3 regions of the Shewanella dokdonensis genome follow, and region 1 is predicted to be linked to each of the others. Evidence: predicted binding sites of a transcription regulator. Region 1 holds the regulator's gene; each other region holds the start of a gene.
What was found. The regulator FliA, encoded in region 1, starts transcription of late flagellar genes. The targets are predictions, from matches to a motif close to CTAAAGNTNNNNNNNNNNNNGCCGATA.
Positions count from the first base shown of each region.

Region 2: the regulator FliA is predicted to act here: its motif matches at 3,964-3,990, upstream of KHX94_RS17730 (VC2046/SO_2500 family protein).
Region 3: the regulator FliA is predicted to act here: its motif matches at 2,529-2,555, upstream of KHX94_RS04830 (DUF5610 domain-containing protein).

Region 1 is NZ_CP074572.1:629,082-635,579, reverse strand. It holds gene flhA (flagellar biosynthesis protein FlhA) at 1-117, shown strand, start outside; gene flhF (flagellar biosynthesis GTPase FlhF) at 130-1,512, shown strand; partial or broken gene KHX94_RS20090 (MinD/ParA family protein) at 1,519-2,399, shown strand; gene KHX94_RS20085 (RNA polymerase sigma factor FliA) at 2,392-3,111, shown strand; gene cheY (chemotaxis response regulator CheY) at 3,158-3,541, shown strand; gene KHX94_RS02995 (protein phosphatase CheZ) at 3,554-4,291, shown strand; gene KHX94_RS02990 (chemotaxis protein CheA) at 4,307-6,498, shown strand, end outside.
Region 2 is NZ_CP074572.1:3,686,946-3,693,443, forward strand. It holds partial or broken gene uvrB (excinuclease ABC subunit UvrB) at 1-1,224, shown strand, start outside; partial or broken gene rrtA (rhombosortase) at 1,319-1,899, opposite strand; gene queC (7-cyano-7-deazaguanine synthase QueC) at 1,896-2,618, opposite strand; gene queE (7-carboxy-7-deazaguanine synthase QueE) at 2,769-3,437, shown strand; tRNA gene KHX94_RS17715 (tRNA-Tyr) at 3,581-3,664, opposite strand; tRNA gene KHX94_RS17720 (tRNA-Tyr) at 3,694-3,777, opposite strand; tRNA gene KHX94_RS17725 (tRNA-Tyr) at 3,815-3,898, opposite strand; gene KHX94_RS17730 (VC2046/SO_2500 family protein) at 4,025-4,510, shown strand; gene KHX94_RS17735 (DUF406 family protein) at 4,582-4,872, shown strand; partial or broken gene KHX94_RS17740 (putative bifunctional diguanylate cyclase/phosphodiesterase) at 4,995-6,498, shown strand, end outside.
Region 3 is NZ_CP074572.1:1,009,675-1,016,172, reverse strand. It holds gene aroG (3-deoxy-7-phosphoheptulonate synthase AroG) at 82-1,140, shown strand; gene KHX94_RS04840 (hypothetical protein) at 1,216-1,383, opposite strand; gene KHX94_RS04835 (hypothetical protein) at 2,048-2,281, opposite strand; gene KHX94_RS04830 (DUF5610 domain-containing protein) at 2,590-3,165, shown strand; gene KHX94_RS04825 (ferredoxin--NADP reductase) at 3,288-4,034, shown strand; gene KHX94_RS04820 (hypothetical protein) at 4,430-4,735, opposite strand; partial or broken gene ggt (gamma-glutamyltransferase) at 4,921-6,498, shown strand, end outside.

The DNA.
Region 1 (6,498 bases):
CTGCGCGCCACCTTGTCTCGTTTCGTCAAGCACACGATTCCTAACCTGCGGGTGATTTCATACCAGGAAGTGCCAGACGAAAAGCAAATCCGTATCGTTTCCGCTGTAGGCCAGTAGGAGTAACAGAGAGTGAAAATTAAACGCTTTTTTGCCAAAGATATGCGTGCCGCGCTGGCGCAAGTTAAAGAAACCCTCGGGGCCGATGCGGTGATCATGTCCAACAAGAAAGTCACCGGTGGCATTGAAATTGTCGCGGCGGTGGACTACGACGAACCTCAGGCCAATGCTCCACAAGCATCGGTTTTCAGTGATTTGAGTGAAGATAAAGTGTCGCTTGGACATGTCCGCAGTGAAACCAAAGCCAAGCCAACTCCTGCGGCAGATTCACTACAGGCACTGCTTGAGCGGCAACACAGTCGTCTAACGCAACAATTGTCGAAACAGCCAACGGCTGCCAGGGATAATGATCTGCCTGCTTGGGCGAGAGGGCTAGATAGCGATGCTGCGGCTAAACCGCGACAAAATCTGCAAGATTTGGCGCCAGCGTCTACACTCAATGGCAAAAATAGTAATGCGAAACAGCAACTCGAATTGGATTCTATGCGTCAGGAATTATCTTCTTTACGCAATCTGTTAACGCATCAACTAAACGAATTGATGACAGATCAGAAAAACCGTCATGATCCGGTTGGGGCGATGTTAGAGCGTAAACTGTTGGAAGCCGAATTTGCACCACAGGTAGCAACTAAGCTGGCTGCCCTGTCACAGCACTATACTCCTGCGGATTTGGTGAAAGCATTACCCCAATCACTGGCGAATCTGCTGAGTAACCAAGGCGATGATATTGTGCGCCAGGGCGGCATTGTAGCGTTAGTCGGGCCAACGGGTGTCGGTAAAACAACCACACTGGCAAAAATTGCAGCAAGATTCGTTGCGCATCATGGCCCAGACTCGGTGGTATTGATCACTACCGACCATTATCGAATTGGAGCCTTTGAGCAATTGGCAACTTATGGCAAGATAATGGGATGCCCAGTGAAGCAAGCCCAAGATCTCAATGAGTTGGAGCAAATTGTCTACCAGTTCCGTAATCGCAAGCTAGTATTAATCGACACCGCAGGAATGGGGCAACGAGATATACGTTTATGTCAGCAGTTGGATAGTTTGACTGCTAACAGCCGCTTGCCAATCCGCAGTTTCCTGGTGTTATCAGCAACCGGGCAACGGCGAGTACTGGAAGAAGCCATCAACCAGTTTAAGCGCATTCCATTGGCGGGCGCTATATTAACCAAACTAGATGAATCAGTTTCTTTAGGGGCCGCGCTAAGTGTATTGATCCAAAGTGGTTTATCATTAAGTTACACCACGGATGGTCAGCGGGTGCCTGAAGATATGCGGGTAGCTGATACGCTGGGGCTGGCTAAACAAGCACTGGCCGTATTAAACAGAACAGAAACGACAGAATTTAACCCTGAAGTCAGGTCAAATGAAATGACCTATGCATTTGAGTAGTAAGCGATGACCCGGGATCAAGCGAGTGGTTTACGAATGATAAATCAACAACAAAACGAAAAAGTAAAAGTAATTGCCGTTACCGGTGGGAAAGGGGGCGTAGGTAAAACTAGCGTTGCTATTAACACCGCCGTGGCGCTCGCAGAGAAGGGCAAACGGGTAATGGTATTGGACGCCGACTTGGGGCTGGCAAATGTCGATGTGATGCTGGGGTTACGGGCCGAACACAATTTGTCGCATGTGTTGTCCGGCGAAGCGGAACTGGATGACATCATTGTCCGTGGTCCAAAAGGCATAGGTATTATTCCAGCAACATCTGGAACCCAAGCAATGGTGGAATTAAGTCCAGCGCAGCACGCCGGACTTATTCGCGCCTTTAGTGAAATGAAAACGCAGTTTGATGTACTGATAGTGGACACCGCTGCCGGTATTTCTGACATGGTACTGAGTTTTTCAAGGGCGTCACAGGATGTGCTTGTGGTGGTTTGTGATGAACCCACCTCAATCACCGATGCCTACGCATTGATCAAAATACTCAGTCGTGAACACGGCGTATTTCGCTTTAAAATTGTGGCTAACATGGTGCGTAGCCTACGGGAAGGGATGGAGTTATTTGCTAAATTAAGCAAAGTCACTGATCGTTTCTTGGATGTGGCATTGGAACTGGTTGCCACCATACCTTTTGATGAAAATCTACGGAAGTCTGTGCGTAAGCAGAAACTGATTGTAGAAGCCTTTCCTAAATCTCCTGCCAGTATTGCTTATCAGGGATTGGCCAATAAAGTGATCAGTTGGCCAGTACCACAACAACCCGGTGGGCATCTGGAATTTTTGTTGAACGCTTGGTACAGAAACCTGAATACCAGGAGGAAGGTGCCAGTGAATAAAATGGCAGCGTATACCGGGTTTAACGATAAGAGCTTGATCGTTGACCAGTATGCGCCGCTGGTAAAACGAATTGCTCATCATCTGCTAGCGCGTTTACCCGCTTCGGTGCAACTGGACGACCTGTTGCAGGCCGGGATGATGGGGTTACTGGAAGCCGCCTCCAAATTTGATGGTAGCAAGGGTGCCAAATTTGAAACGTTTGCCGGTATTCGTATTCGTGGCGCGATGATTGATGAAATCCGCCGTGGCGACTGGTTACCTCGTTCGGTTCACCGCAATCAGCGGCGGATTGCCCAGGTCATTGACGAACTGGAACAGGAATTGGGCCGGGATGCCAGAGACACTGAGATCGCCCAACGACTGGAAATGCCACTAGATGAATATCATCACATACTAAGTGATGTATCTGCTGGTAAAATAATAGGAATCGAAGATCTTGGTGGAGCTCCAGATGCGTTCTTTGCCGATGAAACCGTGGCAAACGATACCTATGAAACGCTGGTAAACGATCAGTTTAGAGATGCACTAGCCGAAGCAATTAAACATTTACCCGAAAGAGATGCGCTGGTTCTGTCGCTTTATTATGATGAAGCGCTCAATTTGAAAGAAATCGGCGCCATTTTAGATGTCAGTGAGTCTAGAGTTAGTCAGATCCATAGTCAGGCAATGCTCAGGCTCAAAGCAAAACTCAGGCATTGGACACAGAACTAAACGGTTTTTTTGAGCGGTTTTAAAATTCAGCTCTGCGGAGGAAACTTTGGATAAAAACATGAAGATTCTCATTGTTGATGATTTTTCAACGATGAGAAGGATTATCAAAAACCTGTTAAGGGATCTTGGGTTTAATAACACCCAAGAAGCCGATGATGGGTCAACTGCACTGCCAATGCTGCAGAAAGGTGATTTTGATTTTGTGGTCACCGACTGGAACATGCCAGGTATGCAGGGGATTGACCTGTTAAGAGCCATTCGTGCAGATGAACATCTCAAGAATATCCCGGTGTTGATGGTTACCGCAGAAGCCAAGCGCGAGCAGATTATTGCTGCTGCACAGGCAGGGGTGAATGGTTATGTTGTGAAACCTTTCACCGCCGCGACCCTGAAAGAGAAGTTGGACAAAATCTTTGAACGACTTGGTTGATTTTGGGGTGCTATGAAGGCAGAAAACACCGGACTCATTACACTCGAACAAGCACAACACTTAGTCGAATTGTTGTCTGCTGGTGAACAACAACAGGCCGATGAACTGGTTCGTGAATTATCGGTGCCTATTCAGCAAGAGCTATTTGCTGAAGTTGGTAAATTGACCAGACAACTCCACAATGCTTTGAATGATTTTCAACTGGATAACCGGTTGGTGGAACTGGCAAGTAACGATATTCCAGATGCGAAAGAACGTCTGAGTTTTGTTATCGACATGACAGAACAGGCGGCCAATAAAACCATGGATGCGGTTGAAGAGTGCTTACCACTGTCGGATGCTCTCAGTGTCAGCCTTACCAATATCAAGCCTTCATGGGACAGGTTAATGCGTCGCAACCTGCCACTCGATGAGTTCAAAACGTTATGTCACGATGTGCAGCATTTTATGGTGCAAACTGAGGCCGACTCCGGACGATTACACGAACTGCTCAATCAGATACTGCTGGCGCAAGATTTCCAGGATCTGACCGGACAGATGATCCGCCGGGTGATTGATTTAGTTAAAGAAGTAGAAAGCAATCTTGTATCACTTTTGACCATGTTTGGGGCGCAACCTAACGAGAGTCTAATCAGCAACCGCGAAAATAATATAGATGCTGAAGGACCTATCCATAATGCTGGGGCCCGTCAGGATGTGGTTACCGGACAGGATGAAGTAGACGATTTGCTCTCTAGTCTGGGGTTCTGATGAGGAGTCATATTGATGGCCTTTGATGTTGATGAAGAGATCCTGCAGGATTTTTTAATCGAAGCCGGAGAGATTCTGGAGCTGCTGCAGGAGCAGCTGGTGCAGTTGGAAAATAATCCAGGGGATACCGACCTGTTGAATGCTATTTTCCGCGGCTTCCATACCGTGAAGGGCGGTGCAGGTTTCCTGGGGTTAGCCCCTATGGTGGATGTCTGCCATGAAGCTGAAAACACCTTCGATTTATTGCGCACGGGTAAACGCAGTGTTAGCGCCGAACTGATGGATATCATTCTTCAGGCGTTGGATGCCATCAATGTAATGTTTAGCCAAACTCAGTCAGGTGAAGAGCAACAGCCGGCAGAACCGCAGCTGCTGGCTAATCTGAAACTGCTGAGCTCAGGTGCGCCATTACCGTCAGAATCTGGCAATAGTGCCGAAACCGCCGTAGAAGCTGTTGATGACACAACCGCTGACAGCGGCGTGGATGATACGGCCGACAGCGCGGATGCGTTGTTTGATGAGATGCTGGAATCCGTGGCACCAAACGCTGCGGTAGAACCCCCAGCCGCCGAGCCGACAGCCGCAGCTGGTAGTATCGACGATATTGATGAATCAGAGTTTGAAGCCTTACTGGATGCCTTGCATGGCAAAGGTAAAGGCCCGTCAACGAGCGGTGATGCCGGGACTGGCGCCAAAACGCCTGCTGCTGTTAGCAACAACAGTGAAGATATTACCGACGACGAGTTTGAAGCGCTGCTGGATGAATTGCATGGCAAAGGCAAATTTGCTGTTAATCCAGACGCTAAACCGGTGGCCGCCGAAACGGCTGGACACTCGGTCGATTCGGATGAAATTTCTGAGGATGAATTTGAGGCTCTGCTTGATCAACTACATGGCAAGGGTAAGGCGCCAGGACTGGAAACCGAGAGTGCGGCTAATGCAGCCGCCCCTGCGGCGAAGGTAGCGCCCCAAGCGCCTGCGGCAGCAGCGGCTAAAGCTCCGACACCGAAAGCCCCGTCACCGAAAACAGCAGCAGCGCCTAAAGCAGCCGCACCCGCTGAGTCTAAAGTGCCGGTTCCAGCCAAAGAAAGCGCCACTAAGGCAGTGGCTCCGGCTGGTAATAATGCCCCTCAGGCTGAAACCACAGTGCGTGTGGATACCGCGCGGTTGGATCAGATCATGAACATGGTGGGTGAACTGGTACTGGTGCGCAACCGTTTGGTGAGTTTGGGGATCTCTCGCGAAGATGAAGAGATGAGCAAAGCGCTGGCAAATCTGGATTTGGTAACATCCGATTTGCAGGGCGCCGTGATGAAAACGCGGATGCAGCCAATCAAGAAAGTCTTTGGCCGTTTCCCGCGGGTGGTACGCGATCTTGCCCGTAGTCTCAATAAAGACATTGAACTACGTATGGTTGGTGAAGAAACTGACCTGGATAAAAATTTGGTAGAAGCCTTGGCCGACCCATTGGTGCATTTGGTGCGTAATTCCGTGGATCACGGTATTGAAATGCCGGATGTGCGTGAATCTATCGGAAAATCCCGAACCGGGATTATCACCTTAGCTGCCAGTCAGGAAGGTGACCATATTCTGCTGAAAATCGAAGATGATGGCGCAGGGATGGATCCTGAAAAGCTGAAAGCGATTGCCATTAAACGCGGTGTTCTGGATGAAGATACCGCGGCCAGAATGTCAGATCAGGACGCCTATAATCTGATTTTTGCCCCAGGTTTTTCGACTAAAACCGAAATTTCAGACATTTCCGGCCGTGGTGTCGGTATGGATGTGGTGAAAACCCGTATTACCCAGTTGAATGGTTCAGTGCATATTGATTCTGCCAAGGGCAAAGGCACTCGGCTAGAAATCAAAGTGCCGCTGACTTTAGCAATTATGCCAACCTTGATGGTTGAAGTGGCCAAACAGGTATTTGCCTTGCCTTTGTCCAGCGTGAATGAAATTTTCCATCTGGATCTTGGCAAGACTAACGTTGTTGACGGCCAACTGACCGTTATTGTGCGTGAGAAAGCGATACCGCTGTTTTATCTTGAGCAGTGGCTGAACCGCCATCCGCGTGACTTTAAAACCGGCGAAAAACGTCTGGGACACGTGGTGATCGTACAGTTAGGGCTGAAACAGATAGGTTTTGTGGTTGATGCGTTGATTGGTCAGGAAGAGGTGGTGATCAAACCATTAGGTGCCTTGTTGCA
Region 2 (6,498 bases), 1.1 Mb from region 1:
GAAGAGTTGCGGGAGCGACGCCAACAACTGCTGGATGCCAATAAATTGGTGGAAGTTCAACGGCTCACCGAACGGGTGCAGTACGATATCGAGATGATGATCGAACTGGGTTACTGCTCTGGTATTGAAAACTATTCCCGCTATTTGTCTGGCAGGCAGCCGGGAGAAGGCCCGCCAACCTTGCTCGACTATCTGCCCGCCGATGGCTTGATGATTATCGATGAATCCCATGTCACCGTGCCACAGATTGGCGCCATGTATAAAGGTGACCGTTCGCGTAAAACTACGTTAGTGGAGTATGGTTTTCGGCTGCCTTCGGCATTGGATAATCGGCCATTGAAGTTTGATGAGTTTGAAGCGCTGATGCCGCAGACGATTTATGTGTCTGCAACGCCAGGTTCTTATGAAATGGAGCGTTGTGACGGTGAAATTGCCGAGCAGGTCGTCAGACCCACCGGGTTATTGGATCCCGAAGTCGAAGTCCGACCGGTGGCTATTCAGGTTGACGATCTGTTGTCTGAAGTGGCTAAACGGGTGGCGGTGAATGAGCGGGTATTGGTCACCACGCTTACCAAACGGATGGCGGAAGATCTTACCGAATATCTGGATGAACATGGCGTTAAGGTGCGTTATCTGCATTCCGATGTAGAAACAGTTGAACGTGTTGAAATTATTCGAGATCTACGCAAAGGGATCTTTGATGTATTGGTCGGGATTAACCTGCTGCGTGAAGGGTTAGATATGCCAGAAGTGTCGTTGGTATGTATTTTTGATGCCGACAAAGAAGGTTTCTTGCGCTCCGAACGTTCACTGATCCAGACCATCGGCCGTGCCGCTCGTAACGTCAACGGTAAGGTGATTTTGTATGCGGATAAGGTGACGCCTTCTATGGCTAAAGCGATGGATGAAACCGCCCGGCGTCGTGAAAAACAGCATAAGTTCAATGAAGAACACGGCATTATTCCCCGCGGGGTTGTGAAACGCATCATTGATGTCATGGATATCGGCGACTCAGATCGTAGCAATTATGACAGTAACACTTGGCAAAAAGTTGCTGAAACGAAAGGACAATATCAGAGTAGGGCGAGTGCGGCCGAGCTTTCTCACGAAATTGATCATCTGGAAAAGCAGATGTTGCAACATGCGCGCGATCTGGAATTTGAAGAAGCGGCGGCAATCCGTGATCAAATCGCAGGTCTCAGGCAGCAACTGATCAAGGCCTAAAGCCATAAGACGTTGTTTTGCTATTATTACTATCCCATAACCACCCGCATCCGCGCGGGTGGTTAGCACTAGGGTGAGGTAACCGAGGGTAAATTTATGCCGCTGGTTGTTTGATGCGGCAGTAACCGCTTATCAGTAGGAAAATACCGATACCGCTCAGTAACCCGACTAAATGCGCTTCGGTTGCCACCCTAGCGCCAATTAGTTGTGTAACTTCAGCATTGCCCCCATAACTTGTTCCCACACCACTTTGGCAATGACGCCCACAAGTAACAGATAACCAGAGCGCCAGCCTATTTTGATGTCGTTAAGCGCGCCATAGGCAAATAGTCCGTGCAGTACGCCACTGAGCCCCACATAAGCGCTCAGTGCAGGGAAGGCAAACCAAAGACCCAATCCTTCGGTGAGGCATAACGCGAGTAACAGCCAGGCCAGATGTCTGTTGCCATAGTGGACGCGGTGGATAAAAACGACGACCCAGAACCCCGCCAGATTCATCAGCAGATGCCAAAGATTGGTGTGTATCAGGTTACCTGTCAGTAGCCGCCACCATTGGCCGTCAGCAATAAACTGGCGTTGATATTCCATGAGGTCAATGGTGTCTGCCCATTGCAATACAATGCACAGAACACTGACAGTGGCAACGCTCAGCCACGGGGAAGGCCGCCAATTCATCCGTTTTGGCTCTTGCTAGCCAACTGTTGTTGGACAGCGGCTTTATTTGCCAGATATTCATCCAGGCCATGTTGACGCAGTTTACACGCCGGGCACTGGCCACAACCGCTGCCTTCAATGCCGTTGTAACAGGTGAGCGTTTCGTCCCGAACCAAGTCTAGCTGGCCGTATTTATCTGCTAAGGCCCAAGTTTCAGCTTTATTCAGCCACATTAACGGTGTGACTAATCGCAGTGGTCTATCCATTCCTTGCACTAATGCGGATTCCAGCGCTCGAACAAAATCGTGGCGGCAATCGGGGTAGCCGGAATAGTCTGTTTCACAAACTCCGGTAATCACTGCTTCAGCCCCGAGTTGATAGGCATAAATGCCGGCGAGAGTCAGAAATAAAATATTGCGTCCGGGGACAAAGGTATTAGGCAAGCCATTGTCCATCAACGCGGTGGAAACGGGGATGCTGTCGCGAGTGAGTGCCGATATTGCCAGTTCGTTGAGCAGACCAACATCCATCACTTTATGGCTGGTTGCCCCGAGCTTGTGTGCCAGTACTTTGGCAATATCAATTTCATGGGCATGACGTTGACCATAGTTAAAAGTTATCGCGTGGACTTCGTCATACTGGGTTAGCGCTTGGATCAGACAAGTGGTTGAGTCCTGACCACCGCTGAACACCATAATGGCTTTACGCGGAGTTGTGGATTTAGGCTGTGTTATGCTCATTTTTAAATACACTCAAAAAGAATGGCCACAGTTTACCCCAAAATGTTGCAAATTCCTTAATGGCCAACATGTTTGCCATTCGCAGATGAATGCTATATAACAGCGCCCGCGATTGACCGACTCCCACTCCGCGATTTTTGAGGCGCTTTTATGCTATATCCAGTTAATGAAGTATTTGAAACCATTCAAGGGGAAGGGGTCAATACGGGCTTGCCCTCCATTTTTGTCCGCTTGCAAGGGTGTCCGGTGGGCTGCCCTTGGTGCGATACTCGCCAAACTTGGGAACAGTTCCCTGAAAATGAAGTTACGCCAGAGCAAGTATTACAGACGGACGGCAGTGTAGGGCGTTGGGCTTGGTATAATAGTGCAGCATTACTCGCGGCTTTTACTGCCCAAGCTTTTTCAGCCAAACATGTGGTATTAACCGGTGGCGAGCCTTGCTTGTTTGACCTCACAGAACTCACCCAGGCATTAAATCGCGCTGGTTATAGCACCCAGCTAGAAACCAGTGGCACCTTTGAGGTGAAATGTAGTGAAGCCACTTGGGTGACTGTTTCGCCCAAAATCGCGATGAAAGGCGGGCTGACGGTAAAACCGCAAGCACTCAAACGTGCCAATGAGATCAAACATCCAGTAGCGACCTCAACACATATTGAACAGCTGGACGCGTTGCTTGAGGGGGTGGATTTGACCGGCAAAGTGGTATGTTTGCAGCCGATTAGTCAGAAACCGCATGCAACCGCGTTAGCGATTAACACCTGCATTGCTCGCAATTGGCGTCTGTCAGTGCAAACGCATAAATATTTGCAAATAGATTAATCTGTTAACAGCGCAGATGCGGTGCTTGTGCGTGATAAATTAGCCGTATCAAACTTGCCGCTTTGTATCGCCGGCATCGGGCAAGGTTTCATCGTAAAAACGCAACATAACTGCGGCGGTTTAGCGAACAATAAACATGGGAATGGTGGAGGGGAAGGATTCGAACCTTCGAAGGCGGAGCCGTCAGATTTACAGTCTGATCCCTTTGGCCACTCGGGAACCCCTCCCCGAAAATGAGCTACTTTTGTGATGAAAATGGTGGAGGGGAAGGATTCGAACCTTCGAAGGCGGAGCCGTCAGATTTACAGTCTGATCCCTTTGGCCACTCGGGAACCCCTCCTCAACCTCACACAAAAGTGCTGATTGGCAGCGCAACATGGTGGAGGGGAAGGATTCGAACCTTCGAAGGCGGAGCCGTCAGATTTACAGTCTGATCCCTTTGGCCACTCGGGAACCCCTCCTCAAATTGCGGCGGCAATAGTAGACAGAAAGCGTTTTTATGTAAAGTCCGATTTTGCAAAAACCACTAAAGTTAGTGGTAGTTCGGTCGATTAAATAACAACAGGTTGTTTAATCGATGTTTTTTTATGCAATCCAAGCCAATACTGCTCAACGAACTACAACTGGGAACACGCCTTAACCATGCGATAGAAGAAAATGCGCGTGGTGACTTCGGCTTATTGCTGTCAATGTTGTCTCAGGATGCCCGTGATTGGCCACAGTTCCACCTGCAAGATACGTTGGCTGTCGAAACTCAGTTGCGCCAACAGTTTGAGTTGCCGCCATCACAGTCGTTAGTGGGGGATTTGAGTCAGCAATCTCTAGCCGATAATGCCCATTACTATCTCACCGATGGCCCCGAAACATTCCGCTTAGCCGAGGCGATGCACCCAGAACCGCTAGTGATCCGCGGCAAATGCTCAATAAATACCAGTGAAGTGCTGGAAAATTGCAGTTTGCTGGAGCGGCGGCGTTTTGCCGGTGAAACTCTACCTTTACTCCCAGAAGCCCCTCAATTACCTGAATTAATTCTGCAGCAGCGGTTAGCGGTTGCACGACAACAAGCAGCGTGAAATAAACCACAGAAATCCGCGGTATTACAGCCTATAATCGACAAGCTATGATGCATTCCGGAGATATCTTTATGAAAAGCATTAAAGAAGCGCAAAGCGATCTGGTCAATGATACCTGTGCTGAATGCGGTAGTTTTGTGGATATTGGCGCGGTAGTGGAAGAAACTGATGTTCTGCTGCAACTGCCTTTCGCTGGCGAAAATGCCAAAGCAGATGCCGAAGCGTTGGCCGCTAAAGCCAAAGCGCGGTTTGCTGATGTGCTGGTGCGGCTTATTGCACAAGACAACGGCTGGCTGTTGCAGCTTGAATTTGGTTGTAGCGCCGAAAAAATGATTTTCCAGTTACAAAACAGTTTGCCCTAAGTCACAGAATGGGAAGTGTAAGTAAATATATTCGGTATTGCTGTGGTATTCGTAAATGTGTAATCTCGCTACGTGATAATTTAAAAACAACAATTTAGGTATTGACATCTGGCTGGATAATAATGGGCGTTAATCGTGGGAAGTATTGGCGATTACTGGAGTTACTGACGAACTCCACAGCAAAGCAGCAGGGCGATTTTGCGGGTACCGCCGCATTGGCGACCCAATTGCTCTGTGAACATTTACAGATTGACTGCGCCAGTGTCTGGTCTTGGTCTAAGGCACAGCATATTCAATTTGAGACCGCCCGTTTTGGTGCTGCTGTTCAACAAAATCCCCGACCTTCCAATCTATTGTTGTTACCACATTACATCTCCGAACTTCATAACCATTTGCATATCGCAGCGGCTGATGCCATAGCGGATCTGCGCCTAGCGGAACTGCACAGCCATTATATTCACCCCAATCACATCAAGAGTTCACTGGACGTTGCGATCAGGATTAATGGCCACATCGAAGGCGTTCTGAGTCTTGAGCGACATATCTCCGCTAGTCCTTGGAGTGATACTGAGGTTCATTTGGCATGCCAGGTTGCCGATCAACTGGCGTTGGCGCTGGCTACCAGTGCCGCTTACCATAAAGATGAGATGTTAGCGCTGTTTCAGTCAGCCATTGAGAAATCTGCGCAGATCACTTTATTGGTCAATATGCACACGGAGCTGATTGAGTACGTTAATAAAGCGCATGAGGTGATTACCGGCATTCCGCGGGAGAAACTGCTTGGGCGCAATATCAAAGAGCTGGCTTTTTTCGGCAGGCCCCGAAGCGGCTCAAAATGTGCTGGACAGGTTGTGCCGCGGAGAAGTTGTTCGTAATGAAATTCCCTTACAACGCAAGAACGGTGAACAGTTTTGGTTGAAGTTCTATGCCAGCCAATTTGAAACTCGTCTCGGTAACCATTACATACTGATCACCGCAGAGGATCATACTGATGCTCGTTATCATCAAGCCGAACTAGAGCATATGGCATGGCACTGTAATCTAACCGGATTGTACAATCGCACCTATTTCAACCGCATGCTGGAGCGTACCACTGATGGTTACCTGTTGTTGGTCAATCTGGTGGGCTTCAAACGTTACAACGATACCTATGGACACAGTAAAGGCGACGATCTGTTAGTGGAGATTGCTCGCCGCTTGCGGCATTTTTCGGCGTTATATAGTGGCGCTGAAACCGCGCGGGTGGGTAGCGATGAATTCGCCTTATTGCTGCCGGAGTTAAAGGATGAACTGCAGTACTGTTACAGCCGCTTATATCAACAGCTGAGCATGCCGATTTCCTTGGGGCGTGAATCGGTGGATGTGCGTCCCGCCATTGCTATTGTGGCGATTGATGAAGTGGCTGAGACGGTAGCGCCCTGACCTGCGCCGATATCGCGCTGCAATATGCCAAGAAGAAGCAGGGCACCGCGATTCAGATCTTTAACAGCACCTTGCTCAAAGCGTTTAAAGATGATGCTGAGATTGAGCGAGATCTGAATGTGGCCATTCGTGGTCGCCAGTTTGAGTTGTATTATCAGCCGCTAAAAGATTTACAGCGCCAAACATATATCGGTGCCGAAGCAT
Region 3 (6,498 bases), 380 kb from region 1:
AGCTAATTGCATCGCGGCGGCATAAAGGCTAGATTTGTTCCTTTCCCCTAAATACTAACTAGCTGGAGCTAAAGAGATACTATGTCGTACCAGAATGATGATGTCAGGATTAAAGAGGTTAAACAATTATTACCCCCTATCGCTATTCTGGAACGATTTCCCGCTACTGATAATGCCTCTGTCACCGTATTTAATGCTCGGCACAGTATCCATAAGATGCTGCGGGCAGAAGATGATCGTTTGTTAGTGGTCATTGGCCCTTGCTCTATTCATGATCCAGATGCCGCAATCGACTATGGCAAACGTCTGCTAGCGCTCAGAGAGCGTTATAAGGCGCAGCTAGAGGTGGTGATGCGGGTGTATTTTGAAAAACCACGAACCACAGTAGGTTGGAAAGGCTTGATCAACGATCCTTATATGGACAAAAGTTTCCAACTTAATGATGGTTTGCGTAAAGCGCGCAAGTTGCTGCTAGAACTAAATGATAGTGGAATGCCAACTGCCGGAGAATTTCTGGATATGATAACGCCACAATATGTGGCTGACCTCATGTGCTGGGGCGCAATAGGGGCAAGAACTACCGAGTCTCAGGTACACAGAGAACTCGCCTCGGGTTTATCTTGCCCAGTAGGGTTTAAAAATGGCACAGACGGCAATATCAAAATCGCCATTGACGCTATTGGTGCTGCGAGTGCCTCCCACTATTTCTTGTCGGTAACCAAATTCGGTCATTCTGCGATTGTCTCTACCAAAGGGAATGAAGATTGCCACATTATTTTGCGTGGTGGTAAAGAGCCAAACTATGATGCGCAATCCGTTGCTGCGACTAAAGAAAAACTGCAAAAAGCCGGATTACCCTGCAATATAATGATCGATATCAGTCACGCCAACTCCCGTAAGGATTTTAGACGGCAGATGCTGGTGGCGGAGGAAGTTGGTCAACAGTTGCGTCAAGGTGAGCAGAGTATTTTTGGCTTAATGGTTGAAAGTAACTTGGTTGAAGGTAATCAAGCGTTAAAAATCGGTCAGCCGTTGCGCTATGGTCAGAGTATTACCGATGCCTGTATTGGCTGGGACGACACTGAAAAGTTGTTAGCAACGCTCAATGACTGTGTGTTGGAACGACGGCAGGCAAACTGAAAAAATACAAATTAACCCCAAAAGGCACTATCGGTGCCTTTTTTGGTTTTCTCACCATGCGTTATGGGGGCATGACTATTTTAGTAGTTGTTGCAGGTACTCATTGGCTTTCGCCAGACTACCAAAAGAGGCAATGAGATTATTACGGCCTTTCTCCTGAATTTCAGGATTTCCGGATTCGACCATCATCCATACCCAAGTCTGGATGAGCGGAAGTGGTGGATACTGAGTTTTTGAATCCATAGCGCTTAGGTCCTTTTTACTTAATTGTCTAATGGAACATCAACAAAAGGGCCCACAATCCAAGTGGTAATATGACATCCTGAAAGTTGCTATAGCGTATCAAATTCTGTTGCCAGAGATAACAAAATTAACGCTAATACTTTGTTTAAAAATGTAAAAGTAGTTGTTGCCAGCAAAGATTTCGTTTGCATCCGCTGCCGCTAGTTAATTGTATTGGCGAAATATGACAATTAGGGGATAAATCTCTGAATTCATCTGCCTTGCTTGCATCTCTTTTGTGTTAAATAACTTGCGACAATTCAGTACTGATTCAGCAAGCCGATTGCATACTGACGCTGCAGTTTACTTAATCTATCAGGAGGTGATGCTATGGAGAACATTGCACTGCTGGTAAACCTTGAAGGCACCAAAAAAGAGTAACCACAGATTGGCGTAGCCTAGCGGCAACACTGCAACAACGTGGTGTTGGTGAATGTGCGTTACAGCAGTTACATACGGAATTACGGGCTGGGCTTATCGTTTCCACCCGTGGATTGACATTGTGCATGAAAGCACAGCCTAAACCACGTTGTGAACTAGGATGGGGTGCCATCAATCCGTCTCAAATGGCAGTTGAACAGCCTCAACTAGCTAACTTTTAAAGATAATAGGGAAGTTTACGATATTACTTGGAGGCAGACTCACGGGTTTGCCAACCATCACACAGGATACTGACACAACCATCTTGCTCAGTAATAGGCTTAAGCCCCGTGATTTTACCACCGCGGTAGCACAGCATCTCGCCTTCGATTTCAATCAACCGACTACAATTCTGGCAGCTTAAAGAAGCATTCTTGCTACAGTCGGAAGGCGCTGGGATCCGGCTGACATAAGTGGTCTTCACTTTAAACTCTCCCATTGTGGAACCGTCAATACATCGTTGTGCAGCATACTAACATTTTTTGTGAGCTGGCGCACAATCTAACTTAGGTAATAATTTTTATTTAGGCAATGCCTAATTTAGTGATTGCATATTTTAGTCTAGCTCATGGCAAACATTAGCGCCAACATGATGACTCGTGAGTCACGGTTTTACCGTTATTATTGCCTGGCTGGCAGCATAGGTTTTTAAGACATTAGCAAATGAAGTTTAAAGCGATATAAATTTAAGGTTGTGCAAAAAATGGCCGATAATTAACTGATGGTATATTGCGAGAGGAAAGGAAGATGGAGATCCGCAATCATGGTTCCTTGGTATCGGAAGTTGCTAAAGACAAAGATGCGCTAGTTGATGGCAATCATGGCAAAGCCGTGTCGGAGGTCGCCAGTAACAAAAGTGTGCAGCATGTTAGCCGACAACTAATGAATCAAGCGATTCTTTCGGCACAAGAACAAGTGACTATCAGTAGTGGTGATAAACCGATGCAGCTATTGTACCGGACCGCCATTGATGCCATTAACCAAGAACTGCAGGCCTCCGGAGATATGGCATTTCAGCCACTGCAACAGCAGGATCAGGTAGATTATTCTCCTGAAGCCACTGCGGGGCGAATAGTCGATTTTGCTACCAAATTTTTTGCTACCTACCAGCAGCAAAACACCGCTCAGAGTCCAGAAGATCAGCTTAATGGCTTTATGGATATTATCGGTGGCGCCATTGATAAAGGCTTCGCAGAAGCCCGGAATATTCTGGATAAGCTACATGTGCTTGACGGCGACATTGCCAATGGTGTGAATGCCACTTACCGCCATGTGCAACAAGGTTTACAGGCATTTCGTGACAGTTTCTCGGCTGACGAATAATCGTCACTGTAGTGACAATTACAAGATTTTTACTCTGCCAAACCCCTTTAACATAAGGGGTTTTTGTTATGTGTGGTGTAGCGTATGCTTAATTGGTCAGATGTATTTTATATGGAGGGCATATGTGGCAAGTTGGCAAGGTAATCGACCGAACTGACTGGAGCGAACGACTCTTCAGCCTGAAAATTGCTGTGGACGTTGGCCCTTATCTGGCGGGCCAGTTCATCAAACTGGCAATGCAACTGCAGGATAAGCGAGTGGCCAGAGCCTATTCCATTATTAATCCTCCAGGCAGCAATTACATTGAAGTTTTAGCCGTGGCAGTACCTGATGGGCAGCTATCTCCGGCATTACATTTGCTACAGCCTGGAGATGCTGTTGATGTGAGTGTGCCCGCTAGTGGATTTCTGACATTGAATGAACTTCCCCGCGGAGAATTACAGGGAAGGCATTTATGGATGCTGGCGACAGGAACTGCAGTAGGGCCTTTTCTGGCGATACTGGATACCGCCGAGCCTTGGCAAAGGTTTGAAAAAATTGTGTTGGTATACGGTGCCAGACAAGCTGACGAACTGGCATATTGTGCCAAGTTACAAACTATGGCGCACGAGCGGTCACAGTTCTGTTTCTTACCCGCCATTACCCGGGAAATCCGCCCGGGAATGTTACACTGCCGTATTCCTGATGGATTAACGTCAGGCGTGATTGAGCAACAAGCGGGGATAGCCATTTCGGCTACCGATTCTCAGGTCATGCTGTGTGGTAATCCTGGCATGATCCGCGATAGCATCACAGTGCTTACAGACAAGGGCTTGCGTAAAAATCTACGGCGGGCCCCAGGTCAGATCACGACGGAAAAGTACTGGTAAGGGAGTATTCCAGCACATATGCGCTCGGCGATACCTCTGGTGCTTATAAGCCATCAGCAACCAGCGCTATTTTAGTGGCGGCTGTGTAGGTATCGTTGAGTTTAAGGGCATTACAAAAGGCTGTAGGCCGAGTTAGCACTAGCTAACAACACGCACCAGTTGCACAGGATGCTCAGCCGCAATGGGATGATGCTCGTATTGCTATAGCAGTGCTAGTCATCTATGGCGAAAGTGTTGTCAGCATGACTAGGGTAACGAATGATTTTATTGCCGTTTTTGACCATTAAAACTGAGCCAATCGTTTCCATGTAAGTCTTCATTGCGTCGCCCCGTGGTTTTGTGTCGTCGTTCTTCCTCTCCAAACGTGCCATATAGATCGGTAACTATGCCAATTTTTACGCGACGGTCACTGTCATTGGCGCGGCGGTCTTCATGGTGAATATATCGACACTTGCAGTCGGGATTATCACATGTCTCAAGGGGAGACTCGAGGCATCTTGCGGGAGAAAACGCTTATTTGCCAAGGTTGATGCGGCGTTGCAAGGAATCTTCAAGCATTCAATACTGACTGCATGAAACGGTGATACCGCCGGTGTACCAACTTTTTGTCGGGTAGTTTTATGTTGTTTGTTGGGAAGCCAACGATGCCGAAAAAGGTAGCCAAGGAGCAGCACCGCTAGCAGCAAAGCACTTTCTAACATGACATTCTTCCTAGACAGATCTTTATGACAGTAAGTGTAGCTTAAATGTTAAAAATATCGTTTGGGCGTGCTATTGGTAGCGGAACCTTGCATAAGATAATTGTTTCAATACATTGCTCTCTATGAATATTTTTTCACAGTTGTGTTACGTTTAGTCCATTAAACATTATCTTGATAACTGCCATATGAACTTCCGAAACTTCCCTGTTGTTTTGCAATGTCGTGCTTTTGTCTTGTTTACCGCGATAAGCGCCGCGGTTGTCATTCCTGCTCATGTTTTTGCGTATGACCGAATAACCGGCAAGGCATTCGCTAGTCGCTCTGAGGTCTATGCCACCCATGGGATGGCGGCAACCAGCCAACCGTTGGCGACTCAGGTGGCATTGGACGTGCTGAAGCGCGGGGAAGTGCCGTTGATGCCGCTATTGCGGCGGATGCGATGTTGGGGCTGGTGGAACCGACTGGTGCAGGTGTTGGTGGGGATCTGTTTGCCATTGTCTGGAGTGCCAAAGACAAGAAGTTATACGGATTGAATGCGTCGGGTCGTAGCCCTAAATCGCTGACATTGGCAATGCTGAAAGCCAAAGGGCTGGATTATCTGCCGCCATATGGTCCGTTACCCGTGTCTGTCCCAGGCGCAGTGGATGGTTGGTATCAGTTACACAGTAAGTTTGGCAAGCTGCCAATGGCAGATAATCTGGCGCCTGCTATTCGCTATGCCAGAGAGGGATTTCCAGTTTCGGAACTGATCGCTTTTTATATGCAGCTTAGTGGTAAGAGACTCGGCAAGTTCCCAGGATTTAAAGCGACATATATGCCGAATGGTAAGATGCCTGAGGTCGGTGAAATCTTTAAAAATCCCGCACTCGCAAATACTTATGAAAAGATTGCCAAAGGCGGTCGCGATGAATTTTATAAAGGTAGTATTGCGCGCAGTATTGCCGCGTATATGAAGGCTCAGGGCGGTTATCTCAGTTATGAGGATCTGGCTTCTCACCATAGTGATTGGGTTCAGCCAGTATCGGCCAATTATCGTGGTTATGATGTCTGGGAATTACCGCCTAATGGGCAGGGGATTGCAGCACTGCAAATTCTTAAGACCATGGAGCCTTTTAATCTGCGTGCGATGGGCCAGACTAGCCCCGAATATGTGCACTTATTTGTTGAAGCCAAGAAGCTGGCTTTTGCTGACAGAGCAAAGTTTTATGCCGATCTGGGGTTTAATGATATTCCGGTTAAACAGCTTATCTCGCAGGACTATAACTACCAACGTGCAACGTTAATCGACCCAAATAAAGCCGCCAAAAGTGTTGAACCGGGAAATCCTAATCTGCTGCATGGGGATACTGTTTATCTGACAACCGCCGATCAGGATGGCAACATGGTGTCACTGATCCAGAGTAATTATCGCGGTATGGGCTCTGGTATGACACCGCCCGATTTGGGCTTTGTGTTGCAGGACCGCGGTCAACTGTTTGATTTAACGCCTGGCCGTTACAATAGCTATGCCCCAGGGAAACGACCTTTTCACACAATCATTCCTGCCTTTGTCACAAAAGATGGCAAGCCTTGGCTCAGTTTTGGGGTGATGGGCGGAGCGACTCAGCCACAGATGCATGCACAGATCCTGATCAATATTATCGATTTTGGCATGAATTTGCAGGAGGCTGGTGATGCTCCCAGAATTCTGCACACCGGCTCTACACAACCTACTGGCGAACAGATGCAGGATGGGGGTTATGTGAGCCTTGAATCCGGTTTTC